3 regions of the Stutzerimonas sp. VN223-3 genome follow, and region 2 is predicted to be linked to each of the others. Evidence: predicted binding sites of a transcription regulator. Region 2 holds the regulator's gene; each other region holds the start of a gene.
The links. Region 2 encodes sigma-54, which starts transcription at its own class of promoters, with help from an activator protein. Its sites were predicted from a motif close to ANTGGCATNNANNTTGCTNT; they were not measured.
Positions count from the first base shown of each region.

Region 1: a site for sigma-54 is predicted at 1,447-1,466, ahead of D7241_RS04720 (CmpA/NrtA family ABC transporter substrate-binding protein). Genes of this name have one in related genera too.
Region 3: a site for sigma-54 is predicted at 1,234-1,253, ahead of flgB (flagellar basal body rod protein FlgB). Genes of this name have one in related genera too.

Region 1 is NZ_RBEC01000001.1:1,017,095-1,020,369, reverse strand. It holds gene D7241_RS04725 (BatD family protein) at 1-1,241, shown strand, start outside; gene D7241_RS04720 (CmpA/NrtA family ABC transporter substrate-binding protein) at 1,547-2,767, shown strand; gene D7241_RS04715 (ANTAR domain-containing response regulator) at 2,782-3,275, shown strand, end outside.
Region 2 is NZ_RBEC01000002.1:1,442,749-1,446,023, forward strand. It holds gene ptsN (PTS IIA-like nitrogen regulatory protein PtsN) at 1-368, opposite strand, end outside; gene hpf (ribosome hibernation-promoting factor, HPF/YfiA family) at 375-683, opposite strand; gene D7241_RS15300 (RNA polymerase factor sigma-54) at 762-2,273, opposite strand; gene lptB (LPS export ABC transporter ATP-binding protein) at 2,422-3,147, opposite strand; gene lptA (lipopolysaccharide transport periplasmic protein LptA) at 3,147-3,275, opposite strand, start outside.
Region 3 is NZ_RBEC01000003.1:191,301-194,575, reverse strand. It holds gene D7241_RS16705 (chemotaxis protein CheV) at 1-211, shown strand, start outside; gene cheR (protein-glutamate O-methyltransferase CheR) at 249-1,073, shown strand; gene flgB (flagellar basal body rod protein FlgB) at 1,296-1,700, shown strand; gene flgC (flagellar basal body rod protein FlgC) at 1,715-2,158, shown strand; gene flgD (flagellar hook assembly protein FlgD) at 2,178-2,858, shown strand; gene flgE (flagellar hook protein FlgE) at 2,890-3,275, shown strand, end outside.

The DNA.
Region 1 (3,275 bases), on a different contig from region 2:
CACCGATATTCATCGACGCCAGCCTCGATCAGGACAGCGTCTACGTGCAGGCGCAGGTCGTCCTGACCCTGCGCATCTACCATTCGGTTTCGCTCTATGACGACAGCACGCTTTCGCCCTTGCAGATGAGCGATGCGTTGGTCGAGCGCCTGGGCGAACCGCGCACTTATGAAAAGGACATCAACGGCATTCGCCACGGCGTGATCGAAATTCGCTACGCGCTGTTTCCGCAAAAGAGCGGCACGCTGACCATCCCTGCGCAGCTGTTCAGCGCCACCACGGTGGCTCCCTCGAACGGTGACTACTATGGCTCCCGCTTCGGCAGATCCATGCAGGTCAAATCTCCCACCATTCCGCTGCAAGTCAAACCTAAACCAGCCGAATATCCCGCCGGTGTGCCCTGGCTGCCAGCAAGCAATCTGACCCTGGTCGAAGCCTGGAGTCCCGACCCGCAGGACGCAGAGCTCGGCGAGGCGCTAACACGCAGCCTTCTGTTGAAGGCAGAGGGTCTGACTAGCACACAGCTGCCGCCAATCGAATCGCCGCAGGTGCCAGGGCTGCGCCGTTATTCCGATCAACCGAGCCTGAATAACGAGGTCACCGACAACGGGGTCAGCGGCAGCCGCGAGCAGCGCGAGGCATTGGTGGCGACGCGAGCTGGGGACCTTCTACTGCCCGCCGTGGAGCTGGTCTGGTGGAACACCACCGAGGATCGACTGGAGCGCAGCACACTGCCCGAGCGGGCGCTGCACGTGGCAGAAAATCCAGACATTCAGCAACCGACGATCGAGTCTCCCGATGCTCCGCAATCGCGTGATCAAGCGCGGCTGTGGCCCTGGCAGTTGAGCAGCGCAGTGCTGGCCCTGAGCACCCTGCTCGGCTTCGGTTTGTGGTTGCGCGCGCGCAGACAGCCAGCCGTGATCCGAACAGTCCAGTCCGGCCCGACGCCGCGCAGCCTGCTCGATGATCTCAAGCGCGCCTGCCTGGCTAATGACACCCAGGCGACGCGCCACGCTCTTGATGCCTGGGCCCGCCAGCAACCCGAGACGCTGGCTGATATGGCCGCGCGCTTCGTACCGCTATCCGATGCCCTCGATGGGCTCAACGGTGCACTCTACAGCGAGACCGGCCAGCGCTGGCAGGGCGAAGCGCTGTGGCAGGCCATCCAGAATATGCCGACAGCGCAACCTGCCAGCGTTGAGCAAGAAACAGGTGCCTTGCCGCCGCTATATCCGCGCTGAAGCTCGCTGCGCTTTTCTCGGCTGCTCCAGACCGTAAGCCAAATCCTCGGCTGAGCGCGACCCGACCGTCAGCCGCACCGGAGGATCGTGCGCCGGATCGATACGTCCCCCGACCCTAAAAAATGGTGTCACCACGACACCTTGGCTCGATGGGTTGCACCTATCCACGGGGCCGCTGGATCGTCGGCGAGATGGCATGGAGGTATTTGGCATATGGCTTGCTTCGCCAGAGTCATGGTCCTCCAGCGTGTCCGGTCGCTTCATACGGCGACGACCGCCTTCGCATGGCAAAGGTTTTTCTCAGCATGACCGATCCCAACACACCGCCCCGTTCCGACGCCCTGGCCTGGGTGGCTGGCAGCGACGCGCCAGAAAAGCATGTCGTCAATCTTGGCTTCATGGCTCTGACCGACGCCGCGTCGTTGATAGTTGCTGCCACTCAGGGTTTCGCCCAGCCATACGGGCTCACGCTCAACCTGCGTCGACAGAATTCTTGGTCAAACCTGCGCGACAAGCTGGTCGAGCGCGAGCTGGACGCCGCGCAGGGTCTGTACGGATTGATCTATGCCATGCACCTGGGCATTAGCGGCGGTGCGCCCGTGGACATGGCCGTGCTGATGGGGCTGGCCCAGAATGGGCAAGGCATTACTCTATCCAGTCGTTTGAAAGCGCTTGACGTGACCAATGCCGAGGCGCTCGGGAAATGCGTGCGCCAGAGTGGTGCGAAAATCACGCTTGCCCAGACGTTTCCCACCGGCACACATGCGCTCTGGCTTTACTACTGGCTGGCGGCCCATGGCATCCATCCCTTGAACGATGTACGCACATTGGTGGTGCCGCCATCGCAGATGGTTGCTCATCTACAAGCTGGTCGTATCGACGGATTCTGCGCGGGCGAGCCGTGGGGCGCGCAGGCCATTGAACAAGAGATAGGTTTCACCCTGGCCACCAGCCAGTCGATCTGGGCCGATCATCCTGAGAAAGTTCTGGGCTGCACGCGCGCGTTCGTCGAGGCCTATCCGAATACCGCTCGAGCGCTGATCATGGCGGTTTTGGAGGCCAGCCGTTTCATCGATCAAAGCCAGACCAATCGGCGCAGCGCCGCACAACTGATCGCCAGCAACGAATACATCAACGCACCGCTCGCTGCCATCGAACCACGCTTCCTCGGCCAGTACGAAGACGGGCTCGGGCACGCCTGGCAGGACAAGCACCCGTTGCGTTTCTTCGGTAACGGCGAGGTGAACATGCCCTACCATTCCGACGGACTCTGGTTCATGACCCAACTCCGCCGCTGGGGGCTGCTGCGTGAAGATCCGGACTATCTTGCCGTAGCGCAGAGCGTGCAGCAGACCAGTCTTTACCGCGACGCGGCGACCGCCTTGAACGTTCCGGTACCGGACTCATCCATGCGTAGCGCCGTATTGATGGATGGAAGCCACTGGGACGGCAGCGACCCGGCCAGATATGCACGCAGCTTCGCCCTGCACGCTCTGACTGATGCCGCCACGCCCGGCATTTTTTGAAAGAGGAGACAGCCATGCTTCGTGTTCTCCTGATCGACGACACCCCGCGCAAAGTTGGTCGCCTGCGGGCCGCCTTGAACGAGGCCGGATTCGAAGTGATCGAAGAATCCGGCCTGACCATAGACCTGCCCGAACGGGTCGAGTCCATACGCCCCGACGTGGTGCTGATCGATACCGACTCGCCCGGCCGCGACGTGATGGAACAAGTGGTGATGGTCAGTCGCGATCAGCCGCGCCCCATCGTCATGTTCACCGACGACAACAACCCCGACGCCATGCGCCAGGCGATCCGCGCAGGCGTCAGCGCCTATATCGTCGAAGGCATTCAGGCTCAACGCCTCAAACCGATCCTAGATGTGGCGATGGCCCGCTTCGAAAGCGATCAGGCCATTCGCGCGCAGCTGCATGCCCGAGATCAACAATTGGTCGAGCGCAAGCGCATCGAGCTGGCCAAGGGCATGCTGATGAAAATGAAAAGCTGCAACGAGGAAGACGCCTATACGTTGAT
Region 2 (3,275 bases):
CTGGCGATCTGACGAAGCAGTTCGAGGTGTTCGTCCGTCGCCGCTGCCGGTACCAGCAGTACGAAAAGCAAATCGACCGGCGCGCCGTCGATGGCGTCGAAGTCAACCGGTGCGTCGAGCCGTAGCACCGCGCTGAGCGGCGACACGCAGCCGGGCATGCGGCAATGCGGGATGGCGATACCGTTGCCGAAGCCGGTAGAGCCGAGCTTTTCGCGGGCAATGAGGCTTTCGAAGATGGTCTGAGGATCAAGGTCTGGCAGGTCTTGGCCAATTACTTTGGCGATCTGTTCCAGGACGCGTTTCTTACTGCCACCCGGTACGTTCACCAAGGAACGTCCGGGGGTCAGGATATTTTCGATTCGGATCATGATGGGTCAGCGAGCGAGAGCACCCTGGTTATGGTCGAGCTGTTTTTCTTTGTGCTTGATGAGCTGCCGGTCGAGCTTGTCGGCAAGCAGGTCTATGGAAGCGTACATGTCTTCATGTTCTGCGTTGGCGACGACTTCGCGACCGGCAACGTGCAGCGTGGCTTCGGCTTTCTGCCTGAGCTTCTCGACCTGCAGAATCACCTGAACGGCAATGATGCGATCGAAATGTCTTTCCAGTCGCTCGAATTTCTCCTCGACGTAGTCACGCAGGGCTTCTGTGATTTCCAGGTGAAGGCCAGTGATGTTGACTTGCATACTGCATCTCCTTTTGCCACGTGCGAATTGACAGGCTGCGCGCCCGCCACCGGAAGAGATCGACCAGGTCGCCTGGCATTACAACAACCGCTTACGCTCGCTGGACGGCGCGATACCTAATGATTCGCGGTACTTCGCGACGGTGCGGCGTGCAACTTGAATACCCTGTGCCTCCAGTAAACCAGCGATCTTGCTATCGCTCAATGGCTTTTTCAGGTTTTCCGCCGCCACCAGCTTCTTGATGATCGCGCGGATGGCGGTGGATGAGCATTCGCCGCCTTCGGCCGTGCTGACGTGGCTTGAGAAGAAATATTTCAGCTCGTAGATTCCACGAGGGGTATGCATGAACTTCTGTGTCGTGACGCGTGAAATCGTCGATTCATGCATGCCTACCGCTTCGGCGATGTCATGCAGCACCAGCGGTTTCATGGCTTCATCGCCGTGATCAAGGAAGCCGCGCTGATGTTCCACGATCTGCGTGGCGACCTTCATCAGCGTCTCGTTGCGGCTGAGCAGGCTCTTGATGAACCAGCGTGCTTCCTGCAACTGGTTACGCATGAAGGTGTTGTCGGCGCTGGAGTCGGCGCGTTTGACGAAGCCGGCGTACTGAGCATTCACCCGCAGGCGCGGCATCGCATCCTGGTTCAATTCCACCAGCCAGCGATCGTTGTGCTTGCGCACGATTACGTCTGGCACGACGTATTCCGGTTCGCTCGCTTCGATCTGTGAGCCGGGGCGGGGGTTAAGCGTCTGGATCAGGTCCACCACCTGGCGCAGCTCATCCTCCTTGAGCTTCATACGGCGCATCAGAAGGTTATAGTCACGGCTGCCGAGTGTCTCCAGATGATCACTCACGAGGCGTACCGCTTCCCTCAGCCAAGGCGTTCGCTCGGGTAGCTGGCGCAATTGCAGCAGCAGGCATTCGCGCAAGTCGCGCGCGCCGATGCCGGCGGGCTCGAACTGCTGGATTCGGCGCAGCACGACCTCGATTTCATCGAGTTCGATTTCCAGCTCGGGGTCGAACGACTCGAGTACCTCCTCAAGGGTTTCGTCGAGGTAGCCCTGTGGGTTAATGCAATCGATCAGGGTTACGGCGATGAGGCGGTCGGTGTCGCTCATTGGCGCAAGATTGAGCTGCCAGAGCAGATGACTTTGTAGGCTTTCGCCGGCGGAGGTGCGGGTGGTGAAGTCCCACTCGTCGTCGTCACTGCTGGGCAGGCTGCTGGCGCTGGTCTGGTAGATGTCTTCCCACGCGGTGTCGACCGGAAGTTCATCAGGAATGCGATCACCCCAATCGCCTTCTTCAAGGTTTTCCACCGTATTGACGGGTTCTTCGTGATGATTGTCAGGCGTGTCCTGCTCGGTCGAGGTGCTGCTCTCGGGTTTCTTCTCGACCGACTCGGCCATCGGATCGGAGTTGTCGAAGTCGTCTCCGTCCTCTTCGCGCTCGAGCATGGGGTTGGAGTCCAGCGCCTCTTGTATCTCCTGTTGGAGATCGAGCGTGGATAACTGGAGCAATCGTATGGCTTGTTGCAGCTGCGGTGTCATCGTCAGCTGCTGGCCCATCTTCAGGACTAGCGATGGTTTCATGGCAGAGGACTTCGAACCTTATTTGCCGGCGCAACCGCGCCTGTTCCGATTTCGCTGGCGCTGTGCACGCCCGATGTAAGCAAATTATATGCCTGCGAATGAAGCCTTTGCCTAGTCCCGGGCGACGGTGTGAGCGGAAAAATCGGTTTCAGAGACGGAATTCGTGTCCGAGGTAGACTTCCTTGACCAGTTGGTTGGCCAGGATCGCCTCCGCGTCACCTTCCGCGATCAGCTGGCCATCGTTGACGATGTAAGCGGTTTCGCAGATGTCCAGCGTTTCGCGCACGTTGTGATCGGTGATGAGTACGCCGATGCCCTTGGCCTTCAGGTGATGGATGATCTGCTTGATGTCGCCGACCGAGATCGGGTCGACACCGGCAAAGGGCTCGTCGAGAAGGATGAATTTAGGGGCGGTGGCGAGTGCACGGGCAATCTCGACGCGACGCCGCTCGCCTCCGGACAGGCTCATGCCGAGACTGTCACGGATGTGGTTGATGTGGAACTCCTGCAGTAGGCTTTCCAGCGCCTGCTGGCGACCGCTGCGATCCAGATCCTTGCGGGTTTCGAGAATCGCCATGATGTTGTCGGACACCGATAGCTTGCGAAAAATCGACGCTTCCTGTGGAAGATAGCCGATACCGGCGCGGGCGCGGCCATGCATGGGCAGGTGGGTGACATCCTGTTCATCGATCAACACGCGTCCCTGATCGGCTTTTACCAGCCCGACGATCATATAGAAGCAGGTGGTCTTGCCGGCGCCGTTCGGCCCAAGCAAACCGACAATCTGACCGCTCTCGATGGACAGGCTTACATCACGCACGACCTGACGGCTCTTGTAGCTTTTTGCCAAATGCTGGGCTTTGAGAATCGCCATTACTCGGTCTGCTCCGCTGCCGGCTGGTCTTTGCTGCGCGGCTGGATGACCATGTCCACGCGAGGGCGCGGGGTGGTTACGTCGGTATTGGTGGCTCGGCCGGCGTTGACGATCTGGCGCTGGGTGTC
Region 3 (3,275 bases), on a different contig from region 2:
GCCGGAGATGGATGGCTATACGCTTACGACCGAGGTTCGTCAGGATCCGGTTATGCGTGATATGCATATTCTGCTGCATACCTCGCTTTCTGGTGTGTTCAACCAGAGCATGGTCAAGCGCGTCGGAGCGGATGATTTTCTCGCCAAGTTCCGTCCAGACGATCTGGCTAATCGAGTAATAGAACGGATCCGAGCTGCGGACGGAAACTGAGGCGTTGTCCTCTCAATTGACTGGTGGGGCATTATTAGTGTCAGGTGATCCGGATTTCGATCAGTTCCGAATATTCCTAGAGAAAACTTGCGGCATCCTTCTGGGTGGTAACAAGCAGTACCTTGTGGCCAGCCGGCTTAACAAACTGATGGAGCAACAAGGGCTCAAGAGTCTGGGAGATCTGGTCAGGAAAATTCAAGCTCAGCCACGCAGCGGTCTGCGCGAGCAGGTCGTCGATGCGATGACGACTAACGAAACGCTCTGGTTCCGCGATAGCTATCCGTTCGAAGTGCTCAAGAGCCGTGTCTTGCCGGAGCTATTGAGAAGTGCGGCGGGTCAACGCTTGCGTATATGGTCGGCCGCCTGTTCGTCAGGGCAGGAACCGTATTCGCTATCAATGACGATCGACGAATACGAGCGCAGCAACTCTAATCAACCAAAACCTGCGGTTCAAATCGTAGCGACTGAGCTTTCCGGTGCCATGCTTGCGGCCAGCAAGGCGGCCGAATACGACAGCCTTGCGATTGCGCGGGGATTGTCGAGTGAGCGCTTACAGCGCTATTTCGACGTCAAGACGCCGGGTCGCTGGGCAGTCAAGCCGCCGATACGGAGTCGGGTGGAGTTCCGCGTGCAGAATCTTCTCGACAGCTATGCCGTGTTGGGTAAATTCGATGTGGTCTTCTGCCGGAATGTGCTTATCTATTTTTCCGCAGATGTGAAAAAAGACATTCTCAAACGCATCCATGCCACGCTCAAGCCTGGCGGTTATCTATTCCTGGGTGCCTCCGAGGCGCTCAACGGCTTGCCTGAGCTATATCAGATGGTTCAGTGCAGTCCGGGTATCATTTACAAGGCCAAATAAGCCTTCGCTCAATTTCGTGATCTGCTGTTTACAGTGAGGCGGCGGCAGAAATCTGTCGGAACCGGCGAATCGGGCGGCAAAAACATGGAAAAGCTTTGCCGCTTTTGACGCGAAATTGATTCTTTCCTCATAAATTCCCTTATTTTCAGTAACTTAACTAAATGGCACGGCCTTTGCTGCTGGTTTGCTAAGGCAGACTTGTATCCGGCAGAGGGCCAGATCATGAGCATCAGTTTCGACAAGGCACTTGGCATTCACGAAAAGGCGCTCGGCTTCCGCGCTCAGCGTGCCGAAGTGCTCGCCAACAACATCACCAACGCCGACACGCCTAACTACAAGGCGCGCGATCTAGAATTCAGCGCCGTTCTCGCTGCGCAGAACAGCAAGAGCCAGGGCGGATTCGGTCTTAGCGTCACGAGTAGCAAGCACATCGCCGCCGAGGGGATGGAAATTGCCGATCCGGGCCTGCGCTTCCGTACGCCAGCACATGCCTCGTTGGATCAGAACACCGTCGATGCTCAAGTTGAACAGGCGGCCTATGCCGAGAATGCCATTGACTTCCAGGCAAGCTTTACCTTGCTCAACAGTAAGTTCAGGGGGCTGATGAGCGCCCTGCGCGGCGAATAAAAGGAGCGAAGCCCATGTCCCTTAGCAGCGTATTCAACATTGCCGGCAGCGGCATGAGTGCCCAGAGCACTCGCCTAAACACCATTTCCAGCAACATCGCCAACGCCGAGACCGTTTCGTCTAGCGTTGATCAGACCTATCGTGCTCGGCATCCGGTTTTCGCCACCATGTTGCAGCAGGCAAACGGGCAGCCGGACCAGTCTCTCTTCGCCGAGCAGAATCAGGCCGGTGCCGGAGTTCAGGTGCTCGGCGTGGTCGAGGATCAGAGTGAGCTGCAGGCTCGTTATGAGCCCAACCATCCGGCCGCGAACGAAGAGGGCTATGTCTACTACCCGAACGTCAACGTAGTGGAAGAAATGGCCGACATGATTTCGGCTAGCCGTTCTTTCCAGACCAATGCCGAGCTTATGAACACAGCCAAGACCATGCTGCAGAAAGTGCTGACCCTGGGCCAGTAACCCTTTACGAGAGATTGCCATGAGCACAACAGGCGGCGTCAGCGGTACCGGTTCGGTACTCGACCAATACCAAATCAAAGATCGCGAAGTTAAAAGCAACGATCTCGGCAAGAACGAGTTTCTCGAGCTGCTGGTGACTCAGTTAAACAACCAGAACCCGCTGGAGCCTCAGGAAAACGGCGAGTTCATCGCACAGTTGGCGCAGTTCAGCACAGTGGAAGGTGTCGAGAAGCTGAACTCCAGCATGGAAACCATGCTGTCGGGTTATCAGTCTTCGCAGGCCTTGCAGGCGTCTTCATTGGTTGGTCGCAAAGTCATTGTGCCCACCGAAAAGGCTGTCGTCGACACTAGCGAAACCTTCAAGGCCAGCTTGGTATTGCCAACTACCAGCAGCAACGTATCCGTCAACGTGTATGACAGTGCCGGTACGGTCGTTAACCGGATCAACATGGGTCAGCAGGAAGCCGGCAACGTTTCGTTCATGTGGGATGGCAAGGACTCGAGCGGCAATACATTGCCGCCGGGGACCTATCGATTCGAAGCACAAGCCACTTACCAAGGCGAGACCAAGGGCCTATATACCTTGCTCCCTGCCAACGTAGACAGCGTTACCCTCGGGCAAAACGGCGGGGAGCTGATGCTCAACCTGGCCGGTGTTGGCAGCATTGGGCTGTCGCAAGTTCAGGTCATCGGTCAGTAACTGCCGGCACATCCGGTAACAGGAGCAAATCATGTCGTTCAATATCGGCCTCAGCGGCATGCGTGCCGCCAGCAAAGATCTCAATGTGACAGGTAACAACATCGCCAACGCCGGGACTGTTGGCTTCAAGCAGTCACGTGCGGAGTTTGCCGATGTATATGCCTCTTCCGTGCTCGGGACTGGCAAGAATCCGCAGGGAAGCGGCGTTCTGTTGGCCAACGTGTCTCAGCAGTTCAACCAGGGCAATATCAACTACACTCAGAACGCGTTGGATTTGGCTATCAATGGCAACGGCTTCTTCCAGGTCAGCAATAACGGCGCGCTGAGTTATACCCGTGCAGGTTATTTCGGCACGGATAAGGAAGGTAATCTGGTCGATAACTTCGGTTATAACCTTCAAGGATATTCGGTTGATGG